3 regions of the Chryseobacterium sp. AG844 genome follow, and region 2 is predicted to be linked to each of the others. Evidence: riboswitches for the same ligand, from Rfam matches in the RefSeq annotation. Region 2 holds a riboswitch; each other region holds the start of a gene.

Region 1 (10,471 bases), 160 kb from region 2:
CATGGAGAATGACCAGGTGGGAATCATCAAATATGAGAACCCTGCAAAGATTTACCAACCAACAGGAATGACCTTAAATGCTGCAGGGACTCAGAATTACAATAATGATCTGATTCAGAGTATCGCCTACAACGAAAATAATGACCCTGTGTTCATTGATGGAATGAAAGGTGATGCAGCCTTCCAGTATGGTTTAACTTCAATGAGACAGAGAGTCACTTATGGAGGTAATTTCAGTGCCGATAGTGATGGTAAGTTCACTAAATTTTACAGTGAAGACGGAAGCTATGAAGTAATAAAAGATAATACAACCGGAAAGGAAAAGCATATTCTTTATATTGGTGGAACACCATATGAATCAAATATTGTATATTTAAAGAACTTCGCGGAGAGCAGTGGTTCTTATAAATTTTTGCATAAAGATTATATCGGAAGTATTTTAGCCATCAGTGATGAAGCAGGAAATAAACTGGAGCAGAGGCATTTTGATGCGTGGGGTAATTTCACCCATTTAAAAATCGGAAACGGATCCATCATTACAGACAAAAATGTCATCCTGAGCTTGTCGAAGGATCTCATTATTGATCGCGGTTACACTAGCCATGAACATTTTGGAGAAGTAGGCATCATTCACATGAATGGTAGATTATATGATCCGTTATTAAGAAGATTCCTGAACGCGGATGAAAATATCCAGGATCCTTACAATACCCAAAACTATAACAAGTATGGGTATGTATTGAATAATCCTCTGATGTTTAATGATCCTAGTGGAGAGTTTGCCTGGGTAGCCGGATTTTTCTTAACGTATGTTGCTCCGGTAATTTGGGGAGCAGTAGTAGGAACACTGATCAGTGCAGGGATGTATGCAATACAATCACTGGTCATGAACAGCTGGTCATGGAATGGTTTTGCAAATGCACTCTTAATGGGTGCAGTCACAGGAGGCGTCTCCGGTGGATTGGGACAAGTCTTCAGTGCCAGTGGTTTCTGGGGATCTGTGGGAAGCAGTGCCTTCACTGGAGCAGGAACAGGTGGTGTTACAGCCTTACTTACCGGACAAAACTTCCTTGAAGGGGTACTGAAAGGTGCTGTTATTGGTGGAGCTGTAGCAGCGGTGAGCTGGGGAATTGACAAAATGGTAACTGCGGCTAATATTACAAAAGGAAATCATGAATATAGAATATCTGATAGTCCAATTAGTGATTCAGCAAATTCAACAGATAATTTAAAATATTCATATGGTACTGTACATGAATTTCAAGAAGCGTATGGAGGATTGGGAAATTATGGTGTGGAGAATGTATACCTTAAAGCTCCTGAAGGATATGGCATTGCACAAAACGGAGGCTTCTATAAGAAATCTTGGTGGGAAAATTTATGGGGAATAGATAGAAAAGTTGCTGAGGCCGACCTTCTTGGAGTAACTACACCTTCAAATAATATCTATCTTGCAAAAAGAGCATTTGCCTCCAAGTCGCAGTTTGTTGATACAATAACTCATGAGGTAGGGCATGTAGTTTTAAACAACTCAAAGTATGCATTATTAGCACAAACAGTTACCAAAAATATGGGTGTGTTTCAGGGAATTTTAGACTACGAAGGTCATGTTTCGATAAGAAAAATGACAATAGATTTATTTAATAAAAATTCATGGTTAGATAAAGCCGATTGGATGAAATCTCTTTATTTTCAAAGATTTTTACAAAATTCTAATCCTAATTTAGATAAATTGCTTTTGCCTCTAATAAAATCATTTAAATTTTAACAATGAAAAAGAAATTAAAATATTTTGGAATTATTTTCCTAATTGCATCATTTTGTACGGTGTTTTTATTTATTTATAAACTTGATGATGTAAAAATTGATAAGAGAATAAAAGCAGAAGTGATACAAGAGTTAAAAACAAAAAAATATTTGTCATTTTCACATTTTGGTAAAAAGCAAGTTTCTACAGATCTTTCTCTGGTAGAAAACGATACAGACACAGTCTATTGGCAATGTAACATTAGAGAATGGGAAAAATTAAAGTCAATACAAGAAATTAATTTTCATATTGGTGATGGATATAGCGGAACGAATATCAATATAATTAGACTATCTACCAAATATAAGGTCTTTATAAAAGATTATAATGACGATCATCACGTTCCTCAAAAAAAATATTGTATTGAGAATCCAAACTTGATTTTAGATAAGAAAAATTATATAAAAGGAGATAGTATTTATGGTAAAATTGATTTCACAATAAAAGAAGAAATTGATAGAGAAAGTTCTGTTTATCATGTTAGAGGACATTTTAAAAGTAAAATAAATTGAATAGGACTTACAATATCCATAATTTAACAAATATGAGAATCAGGATAATAATCTCTTGATTTTAACGATCTAAACGGAGAGTCTTGGGTTTCTGGATTCTTTTTAACCTATTTAGCTCCAGTAAATTGGGGAGTAGCAGTAGGAACACTGATCAGTGTAGGGATGTATGCGATACAGGCACTAGTAATGAACAGCTGGTCATGGAATGGTTTTGCCAATGCGCTGTTAATGGGTGCGGTCACAGGAGGAGTCTCCGGGGGACTGGGACAGTCTTCAGTGCCAGTGGTTTCTGGGGAACGGTAGGAAATGGTGCACTGGCAGGTGCAGGAACAGGAGGAGTAACAGCCTTGCTTAACGGGGATAATTTCTTAAAAGGATTAGCAACAGGGGCAGTAATTGGTGGAGCTGTAGCTGCTGTAAGTTATACCGTAAATTATTATGCTCAAGGATATAATAAGACTAACTATAAAACCGCTTCTTCAGAGATTAAAAGTAATGATACTCCAACATATGATATAAATATTAGTCGTGATACCATGCAGAATGATATAGATATTATGCGAAGCAAAAACTTTACATTATCAGAAATGGATCAATTTGGAGTAGGAAAGGACACCTTAGGATATGGGGGATTTGATGGATATATATATCCTGGGGATGGAAGTAAAGTTTATGCATATACCACCCCAAAAAATTTCTGGACGGGTAAATCTGATATTGTATACGCACCTATAACAGCACAAAACAAAAAGCTTTTAGCAGCAACGATGGTACATGAGACAGGGCATGCATATTCTCAAAAAATAGGATTGCTTGATGTGCAGCTAAAATCAGATAGCAGCGAACATTTAGGGATGGCTAAATTAGAGCACTTATACGCAGACAGAAATTTTGTAACACCGACAGAAAGATTAAACAGCGGCTTTTACTGGAGACCATCCGTTATTAGTAGACTATATAATAATTTAGACCAAATCTCCCGAAGTATAGTTGACAACGCATATAATAAGCTTATGCCAGTATTCAACCGATTTATGTTTTATACAAAATAAATGTCATATGAAAAATTATAAAATAATCACTTTAGTTTTACTTATCTTAAGTACACAAAGTTGTTTCACCCAAAAAAAAGATAAACTTCATTTATTCTACAAGGATATTTTGTATTATAATAAAGTCATTGATGAAATTAAATCTTATGATAGTAAAACTGCAATTTATCAAGTAAAACAATTATATCCTGATGGGAACTATAAGACAAAAGCAGTCAAGGTAAACCTGACACAACAAAATCTTCAAGACATTTATGATTTATATTTAAAGCTTAAACCTAAAAATTTACGCAATTGTATATTTGCTGATAATAACGAACTCTTATCAAGCTCAACAATCAGTTTTAATAAGGATAAAAATATTGAGAATTTCCCATGCAATGAAAGCTTTACTGATAAGGAGAAATATGTCCAGATTGAAGCAAAACTATATGAATTCATTTTACCTACGTATAGGTTGCAATTTCCGGATGAATTTATACAAAAATAAATAGCAATGTTTTACATGTGCTAGCAAAACAAAACTATTATATAAATCAATCCCCCGAAAATTGGGGGATTTTTATTTAATAAAAATCATTAAAAAACCACCGCAAAAGCAGTGGCTTAAAAATCAATCTAATTATGGACTATATCTTATAAATTCGGGTTATTCTCAAACTCTCTCTGAGGAATACTGAATAAATAATAATTACTATTTGGTACAAAAGCAGATTTATCCGGTAAATTAAGAACAGAATATTCTTTATGATCCCGATTTTGCCTATGGTTAAATAGGGAGCGCAATCGACAAATATTTTAATGGAGGAAAATCTTTAGGAAAAGCCATGTACAAGAGTATCAAAAATACCATTAAACCCTTAATTAGTAATCAAAAGTTTAATTTTGCACACTAAATGAAATACTTTTTATTTATACCTTTCATGATCTATCAGTTTTTGAAAAAACGAAATAAAACTGATAGTGATGCTTATATGAATAGCATTCTCATTTTTTTTATATATACATTCCTCTATACTTTTTTTTTAATTCCTCAAAGTGTAGATTTTGTATTTATTATAATCAATAAAATTTCTACTGTTCTGGGATTTTCAACGAATAACAAGTTGGTGAAATATGCCTTTTTCATTATATTAACAATACCCTTTTTTGCTTTAATCAGAAAAAAAAGATTGGATACTATAAAATTTAATGACTTTGAATATAAAATAGCTTACGTGCTCACAGGTTTTATCCTCTGGTTTCCTATAGCTTTGTTTATTTTTTTACTTATCAAGCTTTTACTCGTTGAATAGAATGTACTATAAATTTGTAATCTATAAGTTACATCCCAGTGATCAGCTTATTGATAACTCAAACATACTTAAATCAGAGTAGGAATTTTCCTATTCTGATTTTGTTTTTTTGATACGTTTTAAAAATAAAAAACCACCGCAAAAGCAGTGGCTTAAAAAATCAATCTAATTATGGACTATATCTTATAAATTCGGGTTATTCTCAAATTCTCTTTGTGGAATACTGAATAAATAATAATTACTATTTGGTACAAAAGCAGATTTATCCGGTAAATCAAGAACAGAATGTCCTTTACCGTCTACAGTTTTCACGGTACCGTCCGGTGTAGTTACCTGAACTTTTATCGGTTTTCCATCTGCATCTACAAACGGTTTTCTCACTACTGTCCCTTGCGTTCTGATAATATCTGAAAGGGAAAATCCTTCTCCGAATAATTCTTTTCTTCTTTCAATCAGAACGGCATCTACTACTGCATTCTGTGTTAATGAACCATTATAAATATTAGCATTTCTGGCAGATTTCAACTGATTCAATACTACTACCGCTTGAGAAACATTTCCGTTTCTGGCTTCCGATTCCGCTTCGATCAGATACATTTCTGCAGCTCTCATGTAGACAATGTCTGCAATAAGAGTTGGCTTAAATTTAAACTTGGCATACCTCAGCAATCCTTCTCTACCTTTCTGTCCGTCCCATGAAAACAATTGAGATCTGATATCATTAGTATCAAAAAGGTCTTTAAAATAAGGATCCGCCATAAAGCTGTAATAATAACTTCCTGAGGAAGATACATCCAGATAATGGAAGGCATAACTTTCATCAGACTGTTCCTGGGTCTGTGCATGTCCCCAGATCCATTCTGCGTTGTTGATATCATTGAAACCTTCTTTATACTTTTCCGGAGCCATCAGCGGGAAACCTTCCCTTGCAATTTTTGCTGATGCTGAAGCTTTGCTCCATTCTCCTGTATTCAGGTAAGTTCTTGCTAAAAGTCCGTTTACCACAGAACGATTGATCTTATCCTTATTATTTCTTGTATAATTTTTCAATAGGTTATCGGCGTCGGTAAGATCACTTTTAATCAATGTATAGATTTCTTCAAGGCTTGCTCTCTTCTTCCCTACTGTGCTTGTTGTGGAAGGTTCTGTATAAATCGGGGCTGTCAATGCTGATTTGTCTTTAAGATAGCTGAACTGATAAAAGCTTGCCAGATTCAGGTAACAGAAAGCACGTAAGGCTTTTGCCTGGCCTTTCACCTGATCCTTTTTCTCCTGGCTGCCTTCTGTGCCATCAATTCTTGTAATCACATTATTCATATTATTGATAGTGGAATACAACATCGTCCAGATAAACAGCGGGCGGCTTGCTGTACTGTTAACCATTTCTGTAAAGGCATAGGTAGAAGCGAAACCATACTTGTTGGTCAATACTGCCACATCACTTCCCATAGCATCACTGGCTCTCAACACAGTGGAATACCCGATATTGGCATAGGTTGTTCCGTCATTATTAAACTTTGCCCAGGTACCGTTCACTACCGTCTCAGCACTTTCGGCTGTTTTGAAAACTTCTACACTGCTGGCCTGATCAGTAGGAGCTGTATCCAGCTCGCTTTCGCAGCTTGCCAACGACAAAAATCCGATAAGAGCAAATGATATATATTTTAATTGTTTCATTGTTTCAATTTTAAAAGGTTAAAGAGTTGCCTGAAGACCAAAAGTGATCGTTCTCATGGCAGGATATCTGTAATACGTGGTTCCGTCCAAAGCCTGCTCAGGATCCATTCCTTTATGTTTATAGAATGTGAGAAAGTTTTCTGCCTGGATATAAATTCTGAATTTTTTCAATCCTATTTTCTCAAAATAATCTTCAGGAAGTGTATATCCCAAGCTTACATTTTTAAGTCTTGCATAAGTACCTGAATACAGGAATCTTGAAGACGTTGATGTCCAGTTATTTGTTGTTGTGCTCAATGCGGGAACATCTGTATATGGATTATCCGGTGTCCATCTGTTCAGAATTTCAGAACTCCACGCACGTCCTCCGGCACTTCCGTTATGCATAATGGAAGTATAATCGGTATCCAGAATTTTCCCTCCGATTTTGAAGGTCAATAATCCTGAAAAATCAAAATTCTTATAGGTGATACTTGTGCTGATTCCACCTGTCAGTTTAGGCAATGCAGAACCTTGCAATAGTTTTGTCGCTTTTGAGTATTCTGAAGTCGTTCCTTCCACTGAATTTCCACTGGCATCGGTAGAAACTGTTTTCCACAATGGCTTTCCATTGCTTGGATCTACACCTACCCATTCCGGAATAAAGAAATCGTACACAGAACCTCCTACCGTTAACAGCTTGGTTCCTACTACAAGAGAACCGCCAGGTAATTTTGTGACTTTATTGTTTAAAGTACTTAAGTTCACATCCACATTCCACTGGAAATCAACATTCTTAACCGGTGTTGTAAATAATGAAAATTCAAACCCTGTATTCTGAATGGTTCCGATATTAGCAGGGTAATCACTGATTCCCAATGATGGTGCCACCGGCATGTTAAACAGAAGATCCTGGCTTTTTCTTTTGAAGTATTCAATATTTCCTTTAACTCTGTTATTCAAAATAGCGAATTCCAATCCTACGTTTAAGTTAAGGTTGGTTTCCCATTTCACATTATTGGTAGATGTTTTCTCCAATGTTGTTCCCGGTTCTCCACCAAGACTGATAAATCTGTACAGCTCCTGATAAGCGTAATAAAGCGGTTGTCCGTTGGGTCTAAGTAATTTATCATTCCCCTGACCTCCGTAACTGGCACGCAATGTCAACTGATTGAAAACATTCAGGCTTTTAATAAATTCCTCATTCGAAATTTTCCACGAACCTCCCACTGACCAAAACCTGCCCCATCTGTTATCTTTCGCAAATCTTGAAGAACTGTCTGCTCTTCCCGATGCAGATAAAAAGTAAGTATTATTGTAGTCATACTCTACTTTTCCAAGGAAACTCAATAAGCTTAATTTATTACTGTTTCCACTGAAACTTCCCAGCAGAGAAGCAGCATCCGGCTCATAGTAATAAGGCAGTGAAAACTGACTTCTCGTTCCTGAAATCGTCTGATAATCGTATTTGTAGAATTCATGACCTGCTAATGCATTAACGTGATGCTTTCCAAACTTTTTATCATACGTCAGAATATTGCTGGTTGTATAGGAAAGTGTTCTGGTATTGGTCTTCGTCACCGAACCTCCAATTTCAGCACCTTGCCCAAGTAATGGATTTGAATAATAATGTCCGTTATAATTCACCAGATCAACAGAGAAGCTTGTTTTGAATTTTAACTCCGGCAAGAAAGTGAATTCCATGAATCCTTTCCCTGAAAAGTTATCTTCTTTATTTTCGTTTTTGTCCAATGGCAACGTTGCAGCCGCATTTTGGTTCTGAAGTGCATTCGTAGGCCTGTATTTTCCAAAATCATAGATCGGATTTCCGTCGGCATCCAAAACGTAAGTGCCGTCTGCATTTCTTTCATAATAAGGATAGAATGAAGGAATGAATCTTGCCGCATTGATGATATTACTCGCTTTTGAATCCGAAGAAGTAGGCGCCTGCTGAATACTGTTCGTATAGCTTAAATTTACTCCAACATTCAGCCATTTTTTAACTTCGGAATTAATTTTCAGCCTGGTATTATATCTTTTAAAACCAGATTCAATGGCCATACCTTTGTCGTCCAGATAACCAAGGGAAAAGAAGTAATTACTTTTCTCACTTCCTCCGCTGATATCAAGATCCATCTGGTTTCTTGAGGCCACTCTCTGTAAAATATCTCTCCAGTCGTCATTCCAGAGTGGTGATGCTCCCGGTAATAGTTTTCCATCTGTTCCTACCGGTTTTGGATAAGCAGTTCCATAGGGATTGATCCCAAGGGTAGAAACAAGATTATCTGTTGCCATCTGAGCGGCCTGCTGAGAAGAAACTTTACCAGACTGATATCCGTTTCGTAATGCTTCCCAATATAATTGAAAGTACTGATCTGTGTTTACCTGTTCATAATCTTTGACAGCTCTTCCTGAGAATCCCTGGTTGATATTAAAATTAACTTTTGCGTCTCCTTTTTTTCCTGATTTTGTAGTGATGATGATAATTCCGTTTGCCCCTCTTGAGCCATACAAAGCACTTGCTGTAGCGTCTTTCAAAACACTGATGGATTCAATATCACTTGGGCTGATAGAGTTAATATTTCCGTCAAAAGGAATTCCATCCACTACATATAAAGGATCACTGGAAGCACTGATAGAACCGATTCCTCTGATTCTGATAGTAGAAACCGCACCCGGCTGCCCTGAGGCACTGGTCGTCTGAATCCCTGCAACCTGCCCTTCCAATGCTTTGGTAATATTGGTTACAGGTCTGTTATTGATTTTATCACTGGAAATGGTGGCTACAGAACCGGTATAGCTGTTTCTTTTTGCTTTTCCATAAGCTACCACAACTACTTCATCAAGCTCCTTTTCATGAAGACTATCTTTTTTCGCCCTGGAATTCTGTGCACTTACACTGGTGACTCCAAGAAAAAAAGCAGCAACCGGAGGTATCCAGGCTTTAGAATTGAATAAATTTTTGCTAATCATAATCAATTTTAGTTATCATATATTAAAATTTAGCCCTTTGCAGAAAAATCAGCAAAGGGCATCGATAAATACGATAAACCAAATGCTTATTTTTCCTTAAAAGGCTGAACGTAACACCTTGCCCCACGGGTAGGTTGTCAAGACTTCATAGGGTCAGTTCCCTCCATCTTTCTTTATAAGCCGATCGAAATATGGTTGCAAAGCTAAAAACTTTTAGTCTACAAAACAAGTAGACTTATTTATTTTTCATGATAAATTTTCAAAAATTAACTTAATTTTTTAATAAAATCCATCACAGTAAAGAGTTACAAGCTTTACTACTTTCTTAAACATGACAAATATCATTATCAATAATTCAATACAACAAATTAAATCTGTCCAGAAATTTTTGATCTTTAATTGAAAAAAGTTTTTAATTTTATGGTATGAAAGTTTTGATCATTAACGGCCCTAACCTCAATCTGTTGGGCACAAGAGAACCGGAAATCTATGGAAATGTTTCTATGGAAAGTTATTTGGAAAATTTAAGATCCGAGTTTCAGACTCATGAATTAAAATATTATCAGTCTAATATTGAGGGAGAACTTATCAACAGGCTTCAGGAAGATGACTTCGATGCAGTAGTGATCAATCCCGGGGCTTATACTCACTATTCATATGCGATTGCAGACTGTTTAAAAAATATCAGAAAACCTAAAGTAGAAGTTCATATCAGCAATATCTATAAAAGAGAGGAATTCAGACAGAAATCTGTAACAGCAGCTAATACGGATGCAGTCTTATCAGGCTTTGGAATGGATGGGTATCGGTTGGCCTTATTAAGTTTAAAATAACTTATACTTTTTTATTTAACCACGGATTTCACAGATTTTCACAGATGATTATGAAAAATAATTTATGAAGATAAAGGATAAGATTTACTGTAAAAGCATTGGGGTAAATTCCAGACAATTAACAAAAAGAAAATCTTATATCGTTGAAGAAATAAATGCTGAAAATATAAGAATCTGGAATGATGAAGGAAAGCTCAGATGGTATTCTAAGTTTTATTTCTGCTTGGAGAAAGAACCGGAAATTATTTCCATTCATATTGATGATGAAATAGTAGAGGATACTGAATCTGCAATAGAAGTCACCATTGAATTTTCTGACAAAACAAAATATTGGATGACCTTC
Region 2 (10,471 bases):
CCACCCTTTGGTTTACTTTCTTCCTCAACTCATTAAAAAGCTTAACATCTTCTGAATCTTTTAAGTAAATCGGCTTTTCCATTACATTAAATTTTGTGGTTTATTTAAAGATAATATTTATAACCGAGCCTTCATTCTTGATTTTAATTAAAAAAATCTATCAAATCAGACAAATTCTTTCAATTCTCTAGGCGGATAATCTTTCACCAGATCTGCAATCGCCCTGATATGCTCAGGGGTAGTTCCGCAGCATCCTCCAATAATATTGATTAATCCTTTCTCTACATATTCTTTAATCTGTCTTGCCATGTCCTCAGGAGTTTCGTCATATTTTCCGAAAGCATTTGGTAAACCGGCATTCGGGTATGCTGAAACATAGAATTCTGAATTATGAGCCAGTGTTTCAAGATAAGGAGTCAGCTGATCTGCTCCCAATGCACAGTTGAAACCTACGCTTAGTAAATTCAGGTGGGAAACTGAGATCAGAAAAGCTTCTGCGGTCTGTCCGCTCAATGTTCTTCCTGAAGCATCTGTAATAGTTCCTGAAACCATAATCGGAATCTTAATTCCTCTTTCATCCTGCAGTTCATCAATCGCAAATAAAGCTGCTTTCGCATTCAAGGTATCAAAGATGGTTTCTACCAGAAAAATATCTGAACCTCCATCCAGCAAAGCTTCACATTGCTGTTTGTATGCTACTCTCAATTCTTCAAAGGTGATGGCTCTGTATCCCGGGTCATTCACATCAGGGCTTAAACTTGCTGTTCTGTTTGTAGGTCCGATAGATCCTGCTACAAATCTCGGTTTGTCCGGATTTTTTGCGGTGTACTCGTCACAGGCTTTTCTGGCAATTTTTGCTGACTCATAGTTCAGGTCGTATACCAGATCTTCCATATGATAATCTGCCATGGCAATCGTAGTTCCTGAGAACGTATTGGTTTCAATGATGTCTGCTCCGGCTTCCAGATATTTCTTGTGAACTTCTTCAATCGCCTGAGGCTGTGTCAGAGAAAGCAGGTCATTGTTTCCTTTTACCGGATGTTCCCAGTCTTTGAAGCGCTCCCCACGGTAATCTTCTTCTTCGAATTTGTATCTCTGAAGCATGGTACCCATCGCTCCGTCAAGAATTAAAATTCTTTCGGATAAAGCTTTATATAATTGTTCTGAATTTTTCATTTTTATCTTTTTTGGCTAAAAACCAGTTGCTATTTGGATTAATCCAAAGCTTGTTTTAAATCTGCAATGATATCATCCACATTTTCCAATCCTACTGAACAACGTACCAGTCCTGCAGTAATACCTACTTCATTTCTTTCTTCGTCTGACAGTTTGGAGTGCGTTGTAGAAGCCGGATGCGTAACGATCGTTCTTGTATCACCTAAGTTGGCGGACAATGAACACATTTGTATCTTATCTAAAAAGTTTCTTCCTCCTTCTATTCCTCCTTTTATTTCAAAGGCTACGATATTTCCCCCGAGCTTCATCTGCTTTCTGGCTACTTCATAGCTTGGATGGGATTTCAGGAATGGATATTTTACCAATTCTACATTAGGATGGCTTTCTAAAAACTCCGCTACCTTCAAGGCATTCTCACAATGCTTTTCTACACGGATAGCCAATGTTTCCAGACTTTTTGATAATACCCAGGCGTTGAAAGGAGACAATGCAGGCCCTGTATTTCTTGCGAAAAGATAAATTTCTCTGATCAGGTCTTCTTTTCCTACTGCGATTCCTCCTAAAACTCTTCCTTGTCCGTCAATCAGTTTCGTTGCTGAGTGTACCACAATATCTGCACCATATTTGATGGGCTGCTGAAGATAAGGTGTTGCAAAACAATTATCTACAATAAATATAAGATTATGCTTTTTGGCGATCTGACCGAAAAACTCTAGATCAAGAATTTCAATAGCGGGATTGGTAGGAGTTTCAAGGTATAAGATCTTTGTATTAGGTTTGATGTATTGCTCCACATTCGCTGCATCTTCTGCTTTGAAATAAGAGGTTTCAATATTCCATTTCGGGAAATATTTGGTAAACAAAGTGTGGGTAGACCCGAATACTGACTGGCAGCTTACAATATGATCCCCAGCATTTAACAAAGCTGCAAATGTTGAATAGATGGCTGCCATTCCTGTTGCAAAAGCATATCCTGCTTCTGCACCTTCCATTTTAGCGATCTTATCTGTAAATTCTGTTACATTAGGATTGGAAAAACGGCTGTATAAATTTTTAGGTTTTTCTTCTGCAAAGCTTGCTCTCATATCCTCCGCATCCTGAAATATAAAACTGGAGGTAAGATAGAGCGGCGTAGAATGCTCATCAAACTGAGTTCTTTCCGTCTGGGTTCTTATTGCTGATGTTTCAAAATTTTCCATATAGTTTTAATTTGTCAATTTAACAGTGTATCAATGAGATTCTTCACTATGTTCAGAATGACAAACTGTTATATTAAATATTATTTTGTTTCACTTACTCTTAAAATATCTCCGAATACTCCTCTTGCGGTTACCTTTGCTCCGGCTCCGGCTCCCATAATCACGATTGGATTTTCACCATAGCTTTCTGTATAAATTTCAAAGATGGAGTCTGAACCTTTCAGTTGTCCCAATGCTGAAGTTGCAGGAACAGAAACCAGTTTTACATCCAGTTCACCTTTATCTTTCTGTAAATCTCCGTGCAGATCACCTACATATCTCAATACATGTCCCGGTTCCTGATTTTCTTTTATTTTCTGATATTCTTCGTCCAGTTCTTCCAGTCTTGAAAGGAATTCTGATTTTGAAACTTCAAGCAGACTTTCCGGAACAAGATTTTGAATATTGATATCTCCGAACTCGTTGATTAAGTCTAATTCTCTCGCCAGGATCAATAGTTTTCTTGCAACATCATTTCCTGATAAGTCTTCTCTCGGATCCGGTTCGGTGTATCCTTTTTCCAAGGCTTCGTTGATGATGGTTGAAAATTTATCGTCTCTCAAAGAAAAATTATTGAACACATAGCTCAATGTTCCTGAGAATACGCCTTTGATTCTTGTGATATTTTCTCCTGAAAGGTGCAGTAATTTGATGGTATCAATTAAAGGTAATCCAGCCCCAACATTGGTTTCATACAAGTAACGTCTGTTATTTTTATTCAACGTATATCTTAGTTTTCTGTATTCTTCTATCGGAAGGGTATTGAAAATCTTGTTGGAAGAAACCAGATCGAAACCGTTTTCTGCCAGGGCATGATAGTTTTTAACAAAATCTTTGCTTGCTGTGTTATCCACAACGATCAGATTTTCCAGTTGATTTTCGTTGGAGAAATTAATCAGTTCTTCAACATTTGACGGTCTTTCAGCTGTTAAAACCTCATCTCCCCAATTGGCATCAAACCCTTTTTTGTTGAAGGCAATTTTCTTTGAATTGGCTACCGCAACTACTTTAAGGTCTATTTTTTTACGTTTTTTAATTTCTTCTGCAGATTCAAGTACCTGTTCTATCAAGGTTTTTCCTACGTTTCCGTGACCAATAATGGCCAGATGAACGGTCTTTGGCTTTTTGAAAATTTCAGATTCTATGATATTTCTTGTTTTTTCATCCTGCGAAGAGGTCACTACGATATTGACTCTGTTTTCTCCTGCCACCTGATTTAAAAGTAACGGGAAAACATTATTTCTTGCCAGCTCAGCAAAAACTTTATTGAAATCTTCTGCAACAAAACCAATCACAGAAACATTATTGATACTATAAATCTGAGAAACTTTTCCTGATTTTCTTTCTGCCTCAAATTCATCAATAAGACAGGCAACTGCTTTTTCTGCATCATTTTCATGAACCAGAATAGAAATTCCGTTTTCTATGGCCTGCTGAGAGATTACTCCTACACTGATACGCGCCAAAGTAAGCGCTTTAAAAATTCGTCCGTCAATCCCGATTTCTCCCAGGAAATCTTCTCCTTCAAATTTGACGATTGATCTGTTCTTCAAAAATTTTATTTCGTTAGCATTTTTCATTACTTCTATAAAATGTTTTTAATGATATTATTTAATTGTTGATATTCCATTAGGAAGGCATCATGCCCGTGTATAGATTGGATCTCGTGATAAGAAACATCCTTATTTTTCTCTTTTAAGTTTTCAAAACACATTCGGATTTCAGAAGCCGGGAAGAATAAGTCTGTATCTACGGAGATCATGTGCATTCGTGCCTGAATGTTCTCCAGTGCTGTATCAGCAGCATTTATATTCATTAAGAGATGATTCATCAGTTTGTACGCTTTCAAACTAAATCTTTCGTTTAGCGCATTACCATGATAAACCAGCCAGTCTTCTGATTCCAGGCGTTGTTTGTCCTGGTTATATTGGTTTTGAAATCTGTCATTGAGCGACTGCGGTGTTCTGTAGCACAACATGGCATGAATTCTTGCTTTCTGTAATGGTTCTTCCTTATCATTTAATAAAAATTTCTGAACCAGACACTGTGCATGAAGCCAGTCGTGCGTTCTGTAATCGCAGGCAATAGGAATAAAAATCTCAGCAAGATCCGGCTGCTGGGCAAGCATTTCCCAGGCAATACCTCCTCCCAGAGAGCCTCCTATAATGGCATATAAATTTTTGATCTGTAAAACTTCAAGCCCTTTCAGAAATATCGCAGCGATATCTGAAGGAGTAAAGTCTTCATAATCTTCAATTAAAAAATCGTCATATCCGTTTCCTGGTATATTGAAGCACAGAACGGTATACTGATCGGTATCAACAATCTGATTTTTCCCTACCAGCTGTTTCCACCAGCCTTTTTCTCCGGATACATTTGAGTTTCCGGTGAGAGCATGGTTGATTAAGATAACAGGGGCTGTAAACAGATCTTTCCCAAAGAGCTGATAGCTCAACGGGATATGGTATTCCTTTTGGGAATGAGTTTGATACGTAAGATTAATATAGTTTAGTTCTGTTTTCAATTCTATTAAATTTTAATACAATTGAAAATGCCACAGGAAATGGCTGAAAAAGAACTTCAGTGAGTTATCTGTCCAAAATTATTTGGTAGAACGTAGCACCTTCTTTGCTTGCGCAAAGGGTTGCTAAGGTTTCATAGGGTCTAATCCCTCAACCTTTCTTGATAACATTTTCAATATTTGAATGAACGAATGGTGCAAAGGTAGTTCTTTTCTTTTAATTTCAAAAAAAAATTATTTTAATATTTAAAAAAGCCCTTAAATACAAGTATTCCAAGACCATATTAATAATTGTTCAGATGAAAAAAATTGGAATTACTTCTCAAAAAAACTAACTTCGTATTGAAAAATGATGCCATATGACCGCCGAAAAAGATAGATTACAAGATACCAAATGGAAAAACTGGGGACCTTATGTAAGCAACCGGCAGTGGGGAAATGTACGTGAAGATTATAGCCCGAACGGGAATGCCTGGAATTTCACCAATCATAATAATGCCGAAAGCTATGCCTACCGCTGGGGTGAAGAAGGCATTGCCGGAATTTCCGATGTAAAGCAGCTTTTATGTTTTGCTTTTTCATTCTGGAACAAGAAAGATAAAATGGTAAAAGAACGGTTCTTTGGCCTGAGCAATCCTCAGGGAAACCATGGGGAAGACATCAAAGAAATCTTTTATTACCTGGATAATACGCCTACCCACAGCTATATGAAAATGCTGTACAAGTACCCGATCAATGAGTTTCCTTATGATGACATTCTTGCTGAAAATGGAAAACGCAGCAAAAAGGAACCTGAGTATGAGCTTTTCGACACCGGGATTTTTGATAATGATGAATATTTTGATATTTTCATAGAATATTGTAAAGCCGATCACAATGATATTCTGGCCAGGGTGACAGTCTGTAACCGAAGCCAGCATGAGGCACCTATCGTGGTGGCACCTACAGCATGGTTCAGAAATAACTGGAAATGGGGATACAACACCTATAAGGCAGAACTTAATGCTTCTCATGACGGAAGTATCAATATTGCCCACGACAGTATTTCGATAAAGAAGCTGTATTCCAGAAATTCAAATGCACAAAGTGTATTTTGTGATAATGAAACCAATACTTCTAAGCTTTACGGAGCTCCTGCAGTTGAAAACACCTATTTCAAAGACGGAATCAATAATTATATTATCCATCAAACGGATACGGTAAATCCCGAAAAAAGAGGAACAAAGGCTTCTTTTCTGATTGATGAGCTTATCGGAGCCGGAGAATCAAAGGTTTTTGAATTCAGATTGTGCCCGGATGAAGCCGATGAGCCTTTTGAAAACTTTGATGAAATTTTCAATACCCGGCAGGCTGAAGCTGAAGAGTTTTATCAGGAAATTCAGAGCGATACCGTTAACGAAGATGAGAGAAATGTACAGAGACAGGCTTTTGCAGGACTTCTCTGGAACAAACAGTTTTATCATTATAATATCGGAAAATGGCTGAAAGGTGATCCCAACTTTGAAGCCCCAAGAAATTTCAACGAATATGTAAGAAATACGGAATGGAATCATCTCCATAATAAGGATATTATTTCTATGCCCGATAAATGGGAGTATCCATGGTATGCCACATGGGATCTGGCGTTTCACTGTGTTCCGTTTTCCATCATCGATGCAGAGTTTGCCAAAGGGCAGCTTTTGCTGCTTACGAAAGAATGGTATATGCATCCTAACGGACAGCTTCCTGCCTATGAGTGGAATATGAGTGATGTGAATCCGCCGGTGCACGCATGGTCTTGTTTCCGTGTTTTTAAAATTGATGAAAAAAATAACGGAAAGCCGGATTTATTATTCTTAGAAAAAGTATTCCAGAAACTCCTGCTCAATTTCACGTGGTGGGTGAACCGAAAGGATAAAAACGGAAAAAATATTTTCGGTGGAGGTTTCCTGGGTCTCGATAATATCGGAGCTTTTGACCGTAACATGGTTTTAAAGGATGGCCAGCACCTCGAACAGGCAGACGGAACCAGCTGGATGGCCATGTATGCATTGAATATGATGCGTATTGCGATGGAACTTGCCCAATATTACCAGGTGTATGAAGATATGGCCATCAAGTTTTTTGAACATTATCTTTACATCGCTGAGGCTATGGAAAATCTTGGCGAAGGCACAAAAGGGCTTTGGAATGAAGAAGATGGATTTTTCTATGATGTATTGCAGCTTGGAAACGGAGACAGTGTTTCTTTGAGGTTAAGAAGTATTGTTGGTTTGATCCCAATGTTTGCTGTTGAAATTGTAGACCACCGCTTACTGGAAAAGATGCCGAACTTCAGAACCCGAATGGAGTGGATCTTAAAAAATAAACCGGAGCTTACCAAACTCGTTTCCCATTGGGACGAGGAAGGACACGGACGAAAACACCTGATGAGCATACTTCGTAAAAACAGACTGACAAAAGTTCTGACCAGAATGCTTGATGAAAACGAGTTCCTGAGTTCTTACGGAATCCGCGCCATGTCTAAGGTATATGAAGAAAATCCCTTTGTCTTTTCTGTGCACGGAACGGAAAATATGGTCTACTATACACCTGCCGAAAGTGACAGCCGGATGTTTGGCGGAAACAGCAACTGGCGCGGCCCCATCTGGTTTCCGATCAATTTCCTGATTGTGGAAAGCCTGCAGCGCTTCCATTATTATTATGGAAACAGTCTGAAAGTAGAACTTCCAACAGGCAGCGGCGATAAAAGAAACCTTGATGAAGTAGCCCAGAATATCAGCAAAAGACTCTGCTCAATATTTTTAAAGGATGAACATGGCCAAAGAGCGTTCAATGGAGGGAATCCAAAGTTCAATTATGATGAACATTTCAGAGATTACATTACCTTCTTTGAGTATTTCCATGGTGATAACGGCCGTGGTGTGGGTGCTTCTCACCAGACAGGATGGACAGCCACTGTAGCAAAACTGATAAAACCAAGGCTCACCTTTTAATAAGCAATGAGTAGTTGGTAATGAGTAATATAAAAGCCGGATGAAACATCCGGCTTTTCCTGTTTTATATAAGAGATTAAATTTTTTCTCCGTTCACAAATACTTCGTATCCGATTTCCACATTCGGTTCTAACGTTTTTGATACAGAGCAGTATTTTTCAAAAGAAAGTTCTGCAGCCTTTAATGCTTTTTTAGGATCAATTTCTCCTTCCAGAAGGAATTTAACTTTAATTGATTTAAAAGGTTTTGCATCTTCTACCTGTACTCTCTCTCCTTCTACCTCTGCCTGAAAGCTTTTAATTTCCTGACGTTGCTTCTTCAGAATAGACACCACATCAATTCCGCTGCAGCCTGCTACAGCCATCAGTACACTTTCCATTGGGGAAACTCCTTTGGCTCCCGGCTGGGAAGTATTATCTAAAAGAATAGAATTTCCCTGAGCATTGGTACATTCAAATAAAAAATCGTCGTTTATTCTGTTGAGTGTAATTTTCATTGTAAGAATTTATAATTCAGAATTCTTTTTATATTCTTGTTCAAATATAAAAAACTTTGTGGATTAAACCTGAGGCTAAGACATGATATCAACCATAGCCTGAAAAACATTATCGGGATTTTCTGCAATTCGGTTACACATGTACAGATACCATTCATCACCATACACAATATACTGCCTGCACGGGTAACCTTCTTTATGGATTTCATTCAACAGGTCTTCCTGTATTCCCAGTAACATTTCAAATTCATACTTAGATTTTGGAATATCATATTGTTCAATAAGTTCTTTAACTCTATTTTGAATGATATTATGATGGGTAGCTATTGAACATTTTCTGTTATTAGTGAAAAGAGTTTCAATATATTTAATATATAAATCGTCTAAATGTTTTCCTCTTTCTACAGCATGTCCCGGAGGAACAGCAAAAGCTCCTTTTACAATTCTTATTTTTCCTTGTGTTTCAGCCAATATCCGTTCAAGGTCTTTTGGAGTACGATTTAAATAAGCCTGAAGTGTAATCCCCACATTTGAAAAATCGTTTGATATTTTACAATAGGTATTAATAATATCATCAGTTCTTTCAACTCCTTCTGCACTAATCACTATTTCAATATCTTTTTTATAAGCTGATTCCGCTAACAATACTAAATTACTATAAGTGATATCTTTGTCAATTGCAAGTCCGATATGTGATAAATCCAAAGAAACAATAGAATTAATATTCTCTTCTTTCACATTATTAATCAAACGAAGGAAATGTTGAGTTACCGCTTCTGACTCTTTCACTGAACGGGTACTTTCTCCCATAAACTCTAATGAAGTGGGAATTCCTTTAGCATTAATTCTTTTAGCAGTAGCAATAGCTTCCTCCATTTTTTCGCCTCCTATATATCTTTTAGCTGCTTTAAGCAGGAGTTTAAAGAGCTCAGGATTGTTAAGAATATATTCTTTTGCCCCTTCATTTAATGCTGCTATTTTCAACAGAGCACCTGCTTTTTCTTTTAGTTCCATTTATTTTTTGTGATTTGTATTTACATATTTTATAAAATTCCTCTCGCTTTTATCTCCAGATATTTATTGATAACATCGATATTCAAATTTTCCGGAAGTGTATAAACGGTATAGATTCCATATTTCCGGAGTTCCTGGATGATCAGTTTCTTCTCAAACTCAAATTTTTCTGCAATGATCTCGTCATAAATTTCCTGCATACTTTCAGGATTTTTGTTGATCAGCGTCTGCAGTTCTGAATTTTTAAAGAATACCACGACCAGCAAATGATTTTTTGCAATTCCGCGAAGATATTTCAGCTGTCGGTTTAGTCCGTCTAACGTTTCAAAATTGGTAAAAAGCAGAATTAAACTTCTTTGGTTGATGGAATATTTTACATCCTGATATAATCTGTTGAAATCACTTTCGAAGAAATCTGTTTTAATATTATAAAGTGCCTCGGAAATTTTCTTCAGCTGTCCGGATTTATTGTCAGCAGCAATTTTATTTTCGGCTTTTTTGGAAAAGGTCATCATTCCGGCTCTGTCTCCTTTTCTCAAAATAATATGAGACAGCGCCATGGTTGCATTTATGGAATAATCCAGCAGGCTTAATCCATTGAAAGGCATTTTCATGGTTCGTCCTTTATCAATCAGCATAAAAATACGCTGTGATTTTTCATCCTGAAACTGATTAACCATTAAACGATTTGTTTTCGAAGTTGCTTTCCAGTTGATCGTTCTGATATCATCTCCGGGTACATATTCTTTGATCTGCTCAAATTCCATGGTGTGTCCAAGCTTTCTGACTTTCTTGATTCCACCTAATAAAAATTCACTCTGAATAGCCATCAGTTCATATTTTCGGAGATGAATAAAAGAGGGATAGGCAGGAAGCATCGCATCTTTCTGGAAAATAAATCTTTTTGAAATCAGTCCTATTGGTGATGATGCGTACACATTCAAACCTCCGAAATGATATTCTCCCCTTTCTTTAGGTTCTAATGAATATTGAAAAAATGTATTTCCTCCGGAAGCAATCTGCTTTTCGATCAGAAAATCTCTTTTCTGAA
Region 3 (10,471 bases), on a different contig from region 2:
CAGTACAGATGCCAGTTCAGCACAAAACTGGACTCTGGTAGGCGGAACAGCTGCAGATGCTTCTTCATCAGGAGAGCAGTATAATGCTGATATTGCTTTAGATGGAGCAAACACAATCTATGTTGCTTATGTTTCCAACTCCGGAGGAGGAAGGAAGTTGAATGTCAGAAAGTTTGACGGAAACTCCTGGGTGCAGGTTGGAAATGCCAATTTTTCTGAGGGAAGAGTACAGCATGTTGCCTTAGCCGTAACAGAATCAGGAAAGCCATATGTGGTAGCCAGCCGTTTTGAAAATGATAATTTCCTGAGAAATACCGTTTATCAATTAGACGATTCGCAAAACTGGGTTCCTTTTGGAGGAGATTTTGTTTCAGCTGGAGAGGCAAAATACAATGATTTAGCAATAGATAAGGCACAAAATTATCTTGTTTTGGCTTATTCCGACAATACAACAAAGGTGAAAAGAATTTCTCTGAACCTTAATCCACAAACATGCAGCAATACAGATCCTGGAACCAATGTTGGTGATATTGGTTGTGTAAGTTTTATGTATCGCGGACAACAGGTGGCTTATACTACGGTAAGAGGAGCAGACGGAAAAATATGGCTTCAGCAGAACCTGGGAAGTACACAGGTGGCTTCATCAGTAGCGGATGCGAATTCTTATGGGGATCTTTTCCAATGGGGAAGATGGGATGATGGCCACCAGCTTAGAAATTCTCAGATCGTACCGGCACCATCTCCCAACACTCCGGAAGGAACAAATACCACTGCGGGAAGTTATGTTGCAGGATCTCCAGGATGGTGGGCAGGTTTTGCAGGTTCAGATACGTGGGCAGGAGTATCTGCTGCGGATGTGAATGCTTCTGCAGGTATAGATCCTTGTAAAGCAATAGGAGCAGATTGGAAAATGCCTTCTCAGGCAGAGTGGACTATTTTAATTGGAGCTGAAAGTATTTCTAACCCAACAACGGCTTATAACAGTCATCTTAAATTACCGGCAGGAGGTTACAGAAGCTCCAGTGACGGGAACTTTACTTTTGTAGGACAACGCGGCTATTTCTGGAGTTCTGATACATCAAGTCTGGGAGGGAAATATCTGTATATCGGATCAACGATTGCCAATCCATCTGCCGGAGCTATGAGAGGGCAGGGATCATCAGTAAGATGTATCAAGCCTGCATCTTCTTTAGGTACTTCAGAAATCAAACTGAATCAATCTGTTATTGAAATGTATCCTAACCCAACCAAAGGAATTCTTATGGTTAAAGCTGATTCAGGAATTGAAAAAGTAAACGTTACCAATGCTGTAGGGCAAAGAATGAATGTACAGTTCTCGGATCATCAGATCAATTTGACTGAACTTCTTTCAGGATTATACATCGTAGAGTTAAAGTTGAAGAACGGACAATCCGTTTCTAAAAAGATTATAAAGGAGTAAGCGGATCTCAATACCAAAGATTTCGCCAAAAGAATTAGTTCATTACAATTACTTTTATTGGAAGGCTCATGAAATTTTCATGAGTCTTTTTTTTATTATTATTTCTCCGAAAAAATAGAAATATTTGATGAATACTGAAGAGGAATAGTGGTCATGAAGAAAAATTTATACTATATTCGATAAAAAATAATAAATGAAAAAGTTTTATTCTGTTGTTTTTCTGTTGATTACCATGGCTGTATTCGGACAGATCAATTATACAATTTCTCCTGATCCGTTCAACGAAACAGATGCGATCACACTTACTGTTCCCGGGGATCAGATTGATGAGTCTGCGTGGGGCGTTTCCAACAACGCCATTTATATCTGGACATGGTCGTTTGACACCAATTATCAGAATAGCCAGGATTGCCCTACCAATGGCAGCTGGAACAATTCCAATGATCTGAATAAGCTGAATTATAATGCAGCAACAGACAGTTATTCACTCACTTTTACACCAACTTCTTTTTATGGAAGAACAGGAATCGGAAGATTTGGGTTTTTATTAAAAGATAAGACGGGATCGCACCAGACTTCACCCGATATTTTTGTAAACGTAGGGACTTTAAACTTAACGCTTACAAATCCATTGGCGAACAGCCTTACTTCAGTTCCTGCGGGAAATTCCATTACCATTACGGCGACGGCAAGTACCAATGCTACATTTCAGCTAAAAGCCAACGGAACTGTTGTCAATTCAACAACAACGCCTTCAGAGTCTTATTCTTACAGTTATACGGTTACCCAGGATGCAAATATGGAACTTGTGGCGACACAGGGAACCAATTCCAAAACGGCAGCATTCATTGTACAGGTTCCGAGAAATGTTGTTTCCCAGGCAATACCCAGCTGGATCAGACAGGGAATCAATTACCATCCGACAGATCCTACCAAGGTGGGATTGGCTTTATATGCTCCGGGGAAAAGTTTTGTTCATGTCATAGGAAGTTTCAATAACTGGACGTTGAATGACACTTATTTAATGAAAAAAGATACCACAAATCCGGATCTATACTGGATTGAACTCAATGGAATAACACCTCAGCAACTCTATACTTTTCAATACAGAACAAACGATTTGAGAAAAGTAGCAGATCCCTATTCGCCACAAATTCTTTCCTCTTATGATGATCCGTGGATTTCCGCTTCTACCTATCCAAACTTACCTGTATTTCCTGCCGGGCAGGGTTTTGAAGTGTCAACATTTAAAACAGGCCAGACCGCTTATAACTGGCAGGTTACCAATTTTCAAAGACCTGCGAAACAGGATCTTATAGTGTATGAATTATTATTGAGAGATTTCACACAGGAAAAGAACTGGCAGTCACTGATCAATAAAATTTCCTATTTAAAGAATCTGAAAATCAATGCTATAGAACTGCTTCCTATCATGGAATTTGACGGAAATCTTTCCTGGGGATATAATACTTCTTTCCATTATGCATTGGACAAAGCCTACGGTACTCCCGAAAAATTCAAAGAATTTGTAGATGTATGCCACCAGAACGGAATTGCAGTCATTCTGGATGTCGCATTTAATCACGCGACAGGACGTTCACCTCTGGTACGACTTTGGAATATTGATCCGGATGGTGATGGCTATGGAAATGTTGCAGCCAACAACCCTTACTTTAATCAGGTTCCGAAACATTCATACAATGTATTTAACGATTTTAACCACACAAGTCCTTCAACGCAATATTACGTTGAAAGATGTCTTGAGCAATGGCTGACTGAATATCACATAGATGGTTTCCGCTGGGATTTAACCAAAGGATTTACGCAAAGCTGTTCCGAAAATGATGAAGCCTGTACCAATGCCTACCAGCAGGACAGAGTTGATATCATGAAACATTATGCCGACAGACAATGGGCGATCGATCCGAATTCTTACATGATCTTCGAACACCTTGGAACTGATGCAGAAGAACAGCAATGGGCGAATTACAGAATAGCAGAAGGAAAAGGCGTTATGCTTTGGAATAAACAGACAGATCCTTACAATCAGAATACGATGGGATATAAGGAAAACAGCAATTACGACCGAATGAACCACAGTCTTCACGGATTTACCAATATGAGTGCCGCAGGCTACGGAGAAAGCCACGATGAAGAAAGACTGATGTTTAAAAACCTTGCATACGGTGCAGCGAACGGAAGCTATGATGTAAAAAACCTGAATACCGCTCTTGAAAGAATGAAAACTTTCGGGGCCACGTTCTTTACTATCCCTGGTCCGAAAATGATCTGGCAGTTTGGAGAATTAGGTTATGAATTCAGCATCAACAGATGTGCAAACGGTACGATAGACAGCGGATGCAGAACCGATGAGAAACCTGTTGCATTTACGCTGGGGTATGATACTGATGTGAATAGAAAAGCAATCTACGATACATGGGCTAAAATCATCAATATCAGAAATACTTATCCGGTTTTTAAATCTACAACCTATACTATAGAGTCCAACAATCTTACGAACGATCCCAATGGCCTGATCACAAGGATTTATGTGTATGATACCTCTATTACAACAGGAATAAAGAATGTTGTCGTATTGGCCAATTACACGACTTCCGCACAGAATGTAGTGCCTTATTTCCCTTACACAGGTCAATGGCAGAATCTGATGGACAACAGTATTTCAAATGTAGCTTCCACAACAGCTCCAATCACTTTACAATCGGGAGAATTTAGAATCTTTGGTAATTACGCGGGTGCTTTGTCAACAGCAGATGTCAATGCCGCCAACAAATTATCTCTTCAGATTGCAGATAATCCTGTCCGAAATGGAATCGCTAAACTGGTTTTCAATAAAGCAAAAAATGGGGAAATTTCAATTTTTGATATGACCGGTAAAAAACTGGATACTTTCAAACTCGATAAAGAGAGCGGAACTTATAATGTGAAGGTTGATTATCCGGCAGGCACGTATCTGGTACAGTTGAAATCAGAGACAGGAACAGCCATTCAAAAGATGATTATTAAATAAAACAAAAGGTGAAGTTGCCTAGACTAATAAAAAATATTGAATATCTTAAAAAACCATTAAGAAGGATTAAGAAATAAAGTATAGTTAAGGTTAATCATTCTGATTTTTAAGCTCCTTTTAATACTCTTAAATTCTTATTAAATCTTAATGGTTCAAAAATAAAAAGTTTAAACAAGTTCCATACAAAATAAAAGGCAAATTTGCGGATCAGCAGATTTGCCTTTTTTTGTAAGTTCAGAAAAATAGTCTACTTTTGCAGTAGATTTATCAAGAAAGGTGGAGGGATTTGGCCCGGTGAAACCTTAGCAACCTGCACAATTCCAGCGTGTAAAGGTGCTAATTCCAACCCTTTGGGAGAGATAATTGAAGTCAATACTCTATATGAATTCCATTTCTTGAAGTCTTGTGTATCTGCGGAAAGATCCGTCAGATTGGTAGTATTAATTGGCAAGAACAAAAATGAAAAAATTAAGCACAGCTGTACTATTGCTTGGAGCAATTCTGGTAGCTGCTCAGGAAAGTGAGGAAAAAGGAAAACAGATCGAAGATATTATCATCGTCGGAAACCGTAATGTCAAAAGAACAAAGCTGGAGACACCGGTTCCTGTAGATGTAATTAATATTGACAAAATCCAGAGAAGTTCTCCCCAAATGACTGCTCAGGACCTCCTTAGTTATGTGATTCCATCGTTTAATGCAGTGAGACAGTCTGCTTCTGATGGCACAGAGCATATTGATCCCGTAACGTTAAGAGGAATGGGCCCTGATCAGGTTCTCGTATTGCTTAACGGAAAAAGAAGACATACAACTTCATTGGTCAATTATCAGAATACCGTAGGAAATGGTTCTGTAGGAACAGATTTGAGTACCATTCCTGTAATTGCTATTGACAGAATAGAAGTGTTACGAGACGGAGCTGCTGCACAATATGGATCTGATGCTATTGCCGGAGTGATCAACATTATTCTTAAGAAAAATGCCGGAGCTTCAGCAAGTCTTACTTACGGATTAAGTGGAAGAAATGATGGAGATACTTACCAGGCAGGAGTTAACTATGGTGCTTCATTAGGAAAAAAAGACGGTTATATCAATCTTTCCCTGCAATTAAGCCACAGAGGAAAAACCACAAGAACTCAAAATCACGATCTGGATATTTTCGGAGATAATTTTGCGTATGAATTTGCAGGTGACGCTGAAGCGGTAAAAGCAGCCAGAGCTGCGGATGATGCCGAAATTGAAAAAAGAGGGTTGACCCGTGATGATTTTAATTTTCAGATCGGAGATGCCCAGATCAGACAGGGACAGTTGTTTTTCAATTCAGAATACCCTTTTAATGATCATTTTAAACTCTATTCTTTCGGAGGTTTCAGTATTAAAGAAGGAGAAGGTTTTGGTTTCAGAAGACTGCCAAGCGAAAAGTCTAATGTGGTTTCATCCATTTATCCGAATGGTTTTCAGGCGGTTCTTGGGTCTCAGGTATATGATGTTTCCTATGCTGTAGGTGCAAAATATAATGTTAACAACTGGCTATTTGACCTAAGTAATACGTTCGGGAGCAATACCTTCAATTATAAGGTAAGCAATACCAATAATGCTTCTCTGGGAGCAAAATCACCCACAAGTTTTTATGCAGGCGCCCATAGTTTTCTGCAGAATACCATTAATCTTGATGTTTCCAAAAATATAAACCGTTTCAATATTGCTTTCGGTGGTGAGTTCAGGTTTGAACAATACCAGATCAAAGCTGGTGATGAAGCTTCTTATACCCAATATGACATCAATGGAAATGTGGCCACTGAAGGATCAACAGTGCTTGGTGCAGGCGGATCTCAGTCCTTTATCGGATTTTCTCCCAACAATGCCTTGAAGAAAGACAGACATTCCACCGCAGTATATGCAGATGTTTCCTATGATTTGGATAAAAAACTGAATATTGATGCCGCTGCCAGGTTTGAAAATTATTCAGATTTCGGAAATACCTTGAATGGAAAACTCGCTGTACGGTATGAGTTTGTAAAAAACTATGCAGTAAGAGCCGCTGTTGGGACAGGATTCAGAGCACCATCATTGCAACAGCAGTATTTTAATAATTCCTATGCGGATATTTCTACTTCCGGTTCAAAGATTGTTACCAAAGGAATATTCAGCAACGATAGTGAAGCTGCCAGAATTCTTGGATTTGATAAACTCAAACAGGAAACTTCTGTCAATGCAAGTGCTGGATTTACTCTGAAGCCATTTAATAAGTTGACTATTTCCATAGATGGATACTGGATCAAAGTAAAGGACAGAATTGTGATTACCAGCAATATTACAGACCCAAGATTAGATCAGTTTAAGGTAGAAAGCGGAAGATTCTTCGCCAATGCTATTGATACAGAAACGAAAGGAGTAGATGTAGTGGTTTCCTATGACTGGATTCTTGGGAATGGAAAATTAAATATGAATCTTGCCGGAAACTATACGGAAACAAAAATCACAGATTTTCATTTTCCTGAAAATTTAGGAACGCCTCAGGATCAGTTTTTTGGTCCCGATCAGATCAATATCATTGAAACACTGTCTCCAAAAACAAAAGCTTCATTAGGATTAAATTATGGAATCGGAAAATTCAGTTTTCTCGTAAGAAATACCTATTTTGGTAAGGTAATAAGAGATGGTTATCCGTTTGGAGACGTGCAGGAATTCTCACCAAAAGTAGTGACAGACATCAGCGTAGGGTATGATATCACCAAAAGTATCAATTTTACCGTAGGAGCCAACAATATATTTGATGTCTTTCCGTACCGCCAGATTTATAAAAATTCATATTATGGAGTATTCAAATATGCGCCTGTACAGATGGGAACGCTGGGGAATTATTTCTTCGGAAGGCTTAATTTTAATTTTTAATCATTAAATGAGTACTGCCTCACATCAGATTGGCTGGAAAACAGCCGCAGCCATTGTCGTTTCCAATATGATCGGAACAGGGATTTTTACCACCCTGGGATTTCAGTTATCCGATATTACCAATACCTACAGTATTTTCCTGCTATGGAGCATCGGAGGGGTTCTCGCTTTGTTCGGGGCATTTTGCTACGCAGAATTGGGCTCCCATTTTAAAGGAAACGGAGGCGATTTTATTTATCTTAAAGAAACCTATCATCCGATTTTCGGATATCTCATAAGCTGGATTTCGCTCATCATAGGATTTTCCTCTCCCGTAGCGCTGGCAGCATTGGCTATGTCGAAATATCTTTCTGTATTTGAGTATTCTTTTGGAAACGGATTTGCCATAGCCGCGATATTCCTGGTAGCAATTGCATTATCATTCAGCCTGAAAACATCCAGCAGGTTTCACAATTTTTTTACATTCATTAAGATCGCTTTTATTATTGTACTGGTTATTCTTGGAGTAGGAATTTCAAATTCACCCCAGATCGGCAACAGCCTTAATTTCAGTGACAGCTGGCAGAATGAGATCATGCTTCCTGCCTTTGCTACCTCTCTGGTATTTGTTACCTATTCCTACACAGGCTGGAATTCAGCTTCCTATATTGCCGGAGAAATAAAGGATGTGCAGAAAAACCTTCCGAAATCATTGATTATAGGAACTGTTTTTGTGACGGTAAGTTATATTCTGGTGAATTATATTATGCTGAAACATGCTCCTGCAAATCAGCTGGCAGGAAAAGAAGATGTGATGGGCGAAGCAGCAGTCAATATGTTGGGTCCGGCTTTTGGAAAAATTGTTAATATTTTTATAGCTCTGCAGCTGATTGCAACCATAAGCGGATACTTGTGGGTTGGCTCAAGACTGACACAGGCTTTTGCAAAACATACCCACATCTGGAAACCATTATCAGCTGGAAATGCAAAAGGAATTCCGGTAAGAGCTATTTTTGCCCATGCTGTGATTGCTGCTATTATTATTTTAACGGGTAGCTTTAAAGAAATTTTTGTCTATACAGCTTTTATACTGCAGCTTTTTGCAAGTCTTGCAATCTCGACGGTTTTCTTCCTGAAGAAAAAAGACAGGAAGATCTTTAAGTCGAATGCTTTCCATATTTTTCCGGCTGTTTTTCTGCTGTTCAGTATCTATATTCTCTATTTTACATTCATTCATAACCCTAAAGAAAGCCTCATAGGATTAGGAATTATTGCAGTAGGAATTGTTTTATATATAATAGACAGAAGACTTTCTAAAAGATCTTAGAGCCTGATTTCAATATCATAAACATTTTTACAATTCAGCTTTTTTACCTTTTTGACTCTTTATCCCTAATGCTCAAAAATTTATGATGATGAGGAATTTTAATTTTGAATTAATAATCCTTATCTTTGCACCCACAAAATTTCTACAATGTCTAAATCATTAATTCCAAAATTAGAAGCTATAAAACAAAGATATAATGAGGTTGCAGACCTTATTATACAGCCTGATGTCATTTCAGACCAAAAAAGATATTCTTCTTTGAACAAAGAATATAGTGATTTGGGAAAAATTGTAAGAGTTTATGATCAGTACAAAGGCGCTTTGGACAGTATCGCAGAATCTGAAGAAATCATTGCAGATGGTTCAGACAGAGATCTGGTAGATCTGGCTAAAGAAGAAAAACTGGAAGCTCAGGCTAAACTTCCCGGATTGGAAGAAGAGCTGAAAGTATTGCTGATTCCTAAAGATCCTGCAGATGACAAAAACGTTATCGTGGAACTACGTGCCGGAACCGGAGGTGATGAAGCCGCTATTTTCGTGGAAGATATCTACAGAATGTATACCATGTATTTCAAAACAAAAGGATGGAGACATGAAGTGACAGATTCTAACGAAGCAGCGAAAGGATACAAGGAATTGATCATGAAAGTGGAAGGAGAAGGTGTTTACGGAATCATGAAGTTTGAATCCGGAGTTCACCGTGTACAGCGTGTACCTGAGACAGAATCTCAGGGAAGAGTACACACTTCTGCCATTACAGTGGCAGTTCTTCCGGAAGCTGAAGAAGTAGATTTTGAACTGAATCCTGCAGATATTGAAATGCAGACTTCCCGTTCAGGAGGTGCCGGAGGTCAGAATGTAAACAAGGTTGAAACGAAAGTTCAGCTTACCCACAAGCCTTCAGGACTTGTTGTCGTATGTCAGCAGGCTCGTTCTCAGCTGGCTAACCGTGAGCTGGCGATGGAAATGCTGAGAACAAAATTATACGATATCGAATTACAGAAAGTACAGGGAGATATCGCAGCACAGCGTAAATCCATGGTTTCTACCGGTGACCGTTCTGCAAAAATTAAAACGTACAATTATCCGCAAGGTAGAGTTACAGACCATAGAATCAACAAGTCTATGTACAACCTTGATGCTTACATGAATGGCGATATTTCTGAAATGATTGATGCCGTAATCATGGCAGAAAATGCAGAAAAGATGAAAGGGGAAGAAGAAAATTACTAAAAAATCGAAATAATTAAAATACAGCCTCTGATTTTTCAGAGGCTTTTTTACATACTAAATACAATTTAAACTATGAAAAACTACAAAATTATTTTCCTGCTGTTGCTTTCCGTGATGGGACAGCAGCTGATGGCTCAGACAGAAGTGAAGAAACCCAAAGAAGCCTTTGAACTCTTTTTCGGAACTTTTGTGAATAATGATGAAACAGCTTTGAACAAACTTAACGATTATCTAAGACCTACTGTAGAAGGTCAGAATGCGTATCAGGTTGATTTTAAGGAAACTTCAAAAGAAATGATAAATGGCAGCGTAGAGAGCTTTCTGGCTGCTTTCCCTAAGGCCACGGCTTCAGCATGCAAAAAAGAGGCGGAAGAGTATTTTATCGCAATGTTTGGGAATTTTAAAAAAGGAAAACTGACTGTTAAAAATGTAAAAGTGGTCCCGAATGAATATGTTAAAGACGAAAAAATTGCAGAAATAAGTTATTCCGTAAGCTTTCTGGTTCCCTCGAAATTAACTTCCGGACCAAAAGGCGATCTGAGTAAAATAAAAGCAGAAGAACTGAAAA

The links. A riboswitch is a leader RNA that binds a small molecule or an ion and turns the genes downstream of it on or off. The one in region 2 is predicted to bind S-adenosylmethionine.
Positions count from the first base shown of each region.
Region 1: another riboswitch for S-adenosylmethionine. It lies ahead of DEU40_RS03055 (SusC/RagA family TonB-linked outer membrane protein); the one in region 2 lies ahead of DEU40_RS03850 (alpha/beta fold hydrolase).
Region 3: another riboswitch for S-adenosylmethionine. It lies ahead of DEU40_RS11415 (TonB-dependent receptor plug domain-containing protein); the one in region 2 lies ahead of DEU40_RS03850 (alpha/beta fold hydrolase).

Region 1 covers NZ_QGTV01000002.1:219,100-229,570, reverse strand. The annotation lists gene DEU40_RS03085 (RHS repeat-associated core domain-containing protein) at 1-1,768, shown strand, start outside; gene DEU40_RS03080 (hypothetical protein) at 1,771-2,319, shown strand; gene DEU40_RS03075 (adhesion glycoprotein serine-rich repeat-containing protein) at 2,520-3,371, shown strand; gene DEU40_RS03070 (hypothetical protein) at 3,379-3,861, shown strand; gene DEU40_RS03060 (RagB/SusD family nutrient uptake outer membrane protein) at 4,850-6,343, opposite strand; gene DEU40_RS03055 (SusC/RagA family TonB-linked outer membrane protein) at 6,362-9,295, opposite strand; SAM riboswitch class I at 9,379-9,477, opposite strand; gene DEU40_RS03050 (type II 3-dehydroquinate dehydratase) at 9,721-10,128, shown strand; gene DEU40_RS03045 (hypothetical protein) at 10,193-10,471, shown strand, end outside.
Region 2 covers NZ_QGTV01000002.1:375,799-386,269, reverse strand. The annotation lists gene DEU40_RS03870 (fatty acid desaturase family protein) at 1-82, opposite strand, end outside; gene DEU40_RS03865 (homocysteine S-methyltransferase family protein) at 166-1,176, opposite strand; gene DEU40_RS03860 (O-succinylhomoserine sulfhydrylase) at 1,215-2,375, opposite strand; gene DEU40_RS03855 (ACT domain-containing protein) at 2,456-3,994, opposite strand; gene DEU40_RS03850 (alpha/beta fold hydrolase) at 4,000-4,938, opposite strand; SAM riboswitch class I at 5,000-5,106, opposite strand; gene DEU40_RS03845 (MGH1-like glycoside hydrolase domain-containing protein) at 5,295-7,910, shown strand; gene DEU40_RS03840 (OsmC family protein) at 7,987-8,406, opposite strand; gene DEU40_RS03835 (proline dehydrogenase family protein) at 8,482-9,420, opposite strand; gene DEU40_RS03830 (DUF58 domain-containing protein) at 9,450-10,471, opposite strand, start outside.
Region 3 covers NZ_QGTV01000009.1:170,452-180,922, reverse strand. The annotation lists gene DEU40_RS11425 (T9SS type A sorting domain-containing protein) at 1-1,441, shown strand, start outside; gene DEU40_RS11420 (alpha-amylase family glycosyl hydrolase) at 1,635-4,472, shown strand; SAM riboswitch class I at 4,734-4,838, shown strand; gene DEU40_RS11415 (TonB-dependent receptor plug domain-containing protein) at 4,932-7,364, shown strand; gene DEU40_RS11410 (APC family permease) at 7,372-8,670, shown strand; gene prfA (peptide chain release factor 1) at 8,818-9,903, shown strand; gene DEU40_RS11400 (hypothetical protein) at 9,976-10,471, shown strand, end outside.